Regions from separate parts of the Chryseobacterium sp. 22532 genome, predicted to be linked through region 2. Evidence: riboswitches for the same ligand, from Rfam matches in the RefSeq annotation. Region 2 holds a riboswitch; the other holds the start of a gene.

Region 1 (3,145 bases), on a different contig from region 2:
CCAGACAGGGTGTGAGATTATCCAGATCAGCAGAAGTGGCCCCGGCAGGAATATTCATCGAGAGCCATACCGCAGATGTTGAGGCCCTCCATTTCACGGTATAGCCTGTAGCTCCGGGTATAGGATCCCAGGTGATATGTGCAGAAGTAAAACTAATATTGGAAGCTGCTAAATTCATCGGAACAGTAAAGGCAGATTCTGCGCACATATTGTCTATTCTACTGGCTGCCTGAAATTGTACTGCACCTGAAAAAAGCAGAAGCATAAAAAGTAGCTTTTTGATCATATTTATTTGTTTATGGATTTTCGTTTGAAAAATAGTTTAAATTATTTACATATTATTAAATTTTAATTAATAAATACTCCATCTGAAACGTTTTACACAAAAAAAATATTATTTTCTGATCAGATAATAACTTTTTTAGAACATATTGATCATTTTAATCAAATACTGTTATATTTTACTGATCAAAAAAACATTTAATTTATATATTTGAGGGATCAAAAATTTTCATCAAATGATTTCCATAAACAAAGCATTGTACCTCTCCGCTTTCAGCCTTTTTTCTTTGGCATTTGTCAAGGGACAGAATAAGGTTCCTTTTGGTGTTGTAAAAGCTGAAGAAGGCTACGCCAACGTGCGCGTCCATAAGGATGACTACAGAAAAATCGTAGACAAGATCCGGATGCGTAAAGGGGATGTATTTGTTTATGTAAAACCTGCACCCGGAGAAACGGAATGGGTATGGATTAAATATCCTGAAAAGCAGGATGAGGAAAAACCTTTTGTAAGATATGAGAATCTTGAGAAGGAAGGGATGGTAAATAAAGGGCGTATTGCCTTTATCGACCAGCTTCCTCAGTTTACACCTTCTAAATCCAAGAACGGGAAATCACTAATCTTCACAGACAACAGCAATCCAAAAATACCGACTTCACAAAGAACCAAGGTGGTTATTGACGTTTATCCGTCCAATGCCGGTTACAGAAAGCAGGAAAAAGATACGGATGGAAAGATCCTTACTATAGATAAAGTAAAGCCATGGGGAATTAAAGACGGGCTTCCGGAAGGGATGACAGAGATTAAGTCCATCAGAGTACAACAGCCGGGAAGAGGTTCTGTTTTTGTAAGGGAAGCTATTAAAAATATGTTCCAGCCTACCATGGATTTCAATAATGTCGGAGTAACGGCTCTTGACAATGATCACATTTATCTTTATATGATCAATGGCTCGGGTGAAAACAGATATGTCACACTTTGGACCATCAAGGAAGGAAAGGTAATGAGCCAGATTATTTACAATAGTCCGGAATAATTGTCGTTTTTCGCAGTAATATTCTTATTTTTGCCCTGAAAAAGTTTAACGCTAATTCATCACAGAAATTGGTTCTGCTTAACGCAGATTAAAAGGGAACCGTGTGAAAATCACGGACTGTCGCGCAACTGTAAGTAACTGAAGTCTTTATCAAGGATCCACTGTGCAGGGCACGGGAAGGAGATAAAAGATGTTACAAGTCAGGAGACCTGCCTATTTCTTTAAACAAGAAACTTTCGCGATTTGAAGTTTATTGATCTGATGGACTGCTTCAGGGATTCTCCATGATTCCTGTCACTGTTCTGTTATTTTGATATTATTTCATTTCGCATTAATTAATAATGAAATATGACTACAGAAGAAAGAATTGCAGCATCCGAGACCAGAATTTTTAAAGCGGTTTTTCCCAACACTACCAATCACTATGACACTCTTTTCGGAGGTACTGCCATGCAGCTGATGGATGAAGTAGCTTTTATCACTGCAACGCGTTTTGCAAGAAAAAGAGTGGTAACTGTAAGCAGCGATAAGATCGATTTTAAAAAGCCTATCCCTGCAGGAACCATTGTAGAGCTGATCGGAAAAGTTGACTATGTCGGAAAAACCAGCATGAAAGTGAATGTAGAAATCTATACGGAGCAAATGTACTCGTATGAAAGAGAAAGAGCCATCGTGGGTGATTTCACTTTTGTAGCGATTGATGAGTTTAAAAAACCGATAAGAATAATGTAAAGAATAAGTTTCGGGCGGCCTTTGGCCGCCCGAAACCCTTTATAAGGTACAAAAAAATTGTATTTGTAAAATTGTATTATTCTGATAAGTGAAACGCTCTTGTTTATCTTAAAAAACAGCAGTTTTAATTTTAATTTTTTTTTGCGATAAATCTACCGAACAACCTTGTCAGTATCCAAGCTTCTGATCAGTAATGTCTCAAAGGCCTCTCCCATCTCATCCGATGCCCTCCTAATAGCATTTTCCAGCATATTTCTGATCTGCTTTTCAGTCACACCGGCTTCCGTCCAGCTTCTTCCTGAAGTGTGTGAATTTAAGATAAACGGCATAATACGGTCAATGGCGCAGGCAAAAATAGCGTCCGGTGTTTTTTCTTCCTCAAATTCAAGCCATAATTCAAAGAACTCGGTACGCAAAGGTTCATCAAGGATTCCAAAGATTTTCTGCGCTGAAACCTTTTCCCTTTCGAATTTTCCTACCATCGCCTGTTCATCAAAAAGGAAAGTATCTCCTGCTTCTATTTCCACTAAATCATGAATGGAAAGCATTCTTATGACCCTTAAAAGATCAATATCTGCACGGTTTTTAGCATACGGATAAAGGATCTGCGCCAAAATAATGATCTGCCATGAGTGTTCGGCCGTATTTTCCCTTCTGGAATCATCGGCATTGTAATTTCTTCTCTGTACGTTTTTCAGGGCATCCACTGCCAGGATAAAATCGATCTCCTTTTGTATTTTCATTTCTTTTTTATTATTTGGATGATTTTCTAACGATCCATTTATTATTAATCTTTTCCCTAACAGTCACTTTCGTTTTTTCATCACTGAAATCACTGATTTTTTCGTAAACCAGATCCAATCCTTTGTTGGGAATCACCTGATATTCGTAGGTGTAATGTAGAGATGCGCCGGATCTGGCATAAGTGGTCAATCGTTTCCGTTTGGAATCTACATCAAACATTCCCTGATAGGAGCTGGCAATTTCAGTAAGTTCTTTACTCAGAACAAATTGTTTCTTTGTGGAATTAAATACATACACATCAAAAGAAGCACTGCCATAGTTTCCGCCACTGCCGTTTCTTATGGCTACATCTT
Region 2 (3,145 bases):
AAAACCTTTTTGTAAAAGATCTTACACAGGATCAGTATTTCAATACCCTGCAGGTTTGGGGAAAAATTCCATTGACAGAAAAGCTGAGTGTATACGCTAGCCTGCCATTTCATTTTCATGAGAAGAGAACAATTCAGGGCGATATCAACATTAATGGAATCGGAGATCTGAACCTGATGGGAATTTACCGGATCCTCAGTTCCAAAGATCATTTCCATCAGCTCAACGGTGGTTTGGGGGTGAAAATTCCTTTGGGAAAATTTGATGAAAAAGGAGCTTCAGGAGTCAATCCAAGTTTTCAACTGGGAACGGGAAGCTGGGACTACCAGGCTGCTTTGAACTATAAGTTTCAAAAGAATAAGCTGGCTGTGCTGATCAACACAGATTACACCGTAAAAACAGAAAACAAAAAGAATTACCGTTTCGGAAACCAGTGGAATTATGCCGCAACAGCTTTTTATCAGCTTGCAGGAAATGAAAAAGCTATTTTCTCTGCCAAAGCCGGACTTCAGGGCGAAGTCTATGATAAAAACAAACAGTTTGATGAGGTATTGCCTAATACAGCAGGAAGCGCTTTATATGGAAAGCTTGGTTTTGAGGCTTCGTATAAAAAGTTCAGCCTGGGTGGAGAAGTCATGCTGCCTGCTTATTCCAATCTGGCAAGCGGGGACATTGAAGCAAAATCCAGGTTCAGTGTTTTTATCAATTTTGGAATTTAATATAATGGCCAAAGCCACCAGGTACAGATTGTTCAATCTTTAGTCTCGTAAAAATTTCAAACTTTAATCTAAAAAACAGGTGGCTGAGATTCCCGAGCCACCTGTTTTTAATACATCTTCTTAATATTTTCTGTTTTTCATAGTGTTGAGAATTAATTTATTATGCCGTTATTGCATATATTAAGTTATTTTCTATCTTTGCCGCAATCTGGTGCGCTGTAAAAAGCACTTAAAAGGGAACCTGGTGAAAATCCGGGACAGACCCGCTGCTGTAAGCTCCACATCAAAGTTTTTGAAGAGTATATCCACTGTTTTTTTTATGGGAAGGATTTCAAAAACGGAGTAAGTCAGAAGACCTGCCAGAAGATAAACGTTTGATGCTTTCGTGGAATAAAGCTTAGGACAACAATGATTCTGTGCAGTAACAGCTGCGCTTTATCTTTGCTATCTTATATCCATTAGCGTCAGCATTATTCTCAATGAGCTAATGGTCAGAAAATGTACTGCTTCACAGTTTAAAAAAGGAGTTATCACATTATTTGTGATGGCATCTCAACTTATATTCTCTCAATCCGGAGACACCATCCGGGAAAAAACCATCCTCCCGATTCAGCTTTACAAAAAAGATTTTAAAGAAATCCTTCCTGCCCAGATCCTGTCCGGCGAACAGCTGGAAAGACTGAACAGTCAGTCGGTGGCCGATGCCTTACGGTATTTTTCGGGAGTTCAGATCAAAGACTATGGCGGAATGGGCGGCCTGAAAACTGTCAATATCCGTAGTATGGGAAGCCAGCATGTGGGTGTTTTCTATGACGGTATCCAGCTGGGAAATGTTCAGAACGGAATCGTGGATCTTGGAAAGTTTTCACTGGATGATCTTGAAGCCATTTCTTTATACAACGGCCAAAAAAGTGAAATTTTTCAGCCGGCAAAGGATTTCGGATCTTCCGGATCGATTTATCTTCAGCCTAAAATACCAGTTTTTAAAGGGAATCAGAAGACCAACTTAACGGTGAAGCTGAAATTAGGCTCCATCAGTTTATTTAATCCTTCCTTCCGTGTGGAACAGAAGCTTTCAGAGAGAATTTCGGCAAGTTTCAGCTCGGAATTTGTACAAAGCGATGGATTGTATAAGTATAAATACGAAAAGAAAAATTCTGACGGATCTGTTGCCAATGATACCATTGCAAGAAGATATGATTCCTACATCCGGGCGAAACGTTTTGAAGGTGCCTTAAACGGGACCATTAATGATGGAAGTTGGAGCGTACGCGGCTACGGCTATATTTCCGATCGTGGAGTTCCCACAGCCATTGTTAATAATAATTTCACACCTAAAGGTCAGCAAATGCTGGATGAGAGCTATTTTGTCCAGGCCAGTTTCCGTAAAAAGCTGTTCCCAAAATTTGAAACTCAGTTCAAAGCAAAATTTGCGTATGATTACACCCGGTTTTTAGATACGGTGAATGTAGCAACAACGGTTCTTCCGATAGATAATTCGTATGTTCAGAGAGAGCTTTATTTTTCCAATTCCAATCTCTATTCTATTAATCAAAACTGGGATGTAAGTGCGAGTTTTGACTTTCAGTATAATAATCTGAATGCCAGTCTGAGAGATTTTTCATATCCTACACGATATACTTCGCTCGTTTCTTTTGCCACGACCTATCAATGGAACCGTTTTAAGTTTTTGGGAAGTATTCTTGGAACTTTTGTTCATGAAAACGTAAAAATGAATGCGAAGTCTCCTGATAAAACCGAATGGACCCCTTCCGCTTTCCTGAGCTATCAGCCTTTTGAATCCAAAGATCTTACCGTAAGGGCTTTCTACAAAAGAGTATTCAGAATGCCTACTTTCAATGATCTGTATTACACCATGATCGGGAATGTCATGCTGAAACCTGAATACACGAATCAGTACGATGCAGGTTTTACCTACGAGAAGCTCTTTGACCATCAATTTTTTAAAGGAATCTATGTGAAAGTGGATGGCTATTATAATGAAGTTGAGAACAAGATTATCGCTGTTCCTACCACCAATCTTTTCAGATGGATGATGGTGAATTTAGGTGAAGTGAAAATCATCGGGGCAGACGTGAATGTGCAGGCTGAATTTGACATTAATAAATTGAAACTGAAACCTTTGGTAAGCTATACCTATCAGCGTGCCGGGGACTATACTGATAAAAGTGACGATTATTACGGTGACCAGATCTCCTATGTGCCGTGGCATGCATTGACCTTTACCCTAATGGCAGACTATAAAGACTGGAGTTTCAATTACAGTTTTATGTACACCGGAGAACGCTATGATGCCCAGCTGAATAATATCAAAGCCAATTATCTCCAGCCATGGTACACGCATGATTTATCCGTTCAGAAAAAATTCAACTGGCATTCTCACCAGATTAAAGCCGGTTTTGAGG

What was found. A riboswitch is a leader RNA that binds a small molecule or an ion and turns the genes downstream of it on or off. The one in region 2 is predicted to bind cobalamin.
Region 1: linked by a shared signal. The riboswitch ahead of ACTJIV_RS17940 (acyl-CoA thioesterase) and the one ahead of ACTJIV_RS03025 (TonB-dependent receptor plug domain-containing protein) in region 2 are both predicted to bind cobalamin.

Annotation. Positions count from the first base shown of each region.
Region 1 is NZ_JBQENJ010000006.1:363,862-367,006, reverse strand. It holds gene ACTJIV_RS17950 (GEVED domain-containing protein) at 1-286, opposite strand, end outside; gene ACTJIV_RS17945 (hypothetical protein) at 519-1,316, shown strand; cobalamin riboswitch at 1,369-1,547, shown strand; gene ACTJIV_RS17940 (acyl-CoA thioesterase) at 1,665-2,048, shown strand; gene ACTJIV_RS17935 (HD domain-containing protein) at 2,201-2,791, opposite strand; gene ACTJIV_RS17930 (XAC2610-related protein) at 2,802-3,145, opposite strand, start outside.
Region 2 is NZ_JBQENJ010000001.1:644,479-647,623, forward strand. It holds gene ACTJIV_RS03020 (transporter) at 1-719, shown strand, start outside; cobalamin riboswitch at 912-1,097, shown strand; gene ACTJIV_RS03025 (TonB-dependent receptor plug domain-containing protein) at 1,264-3,145, shown strand, end outside.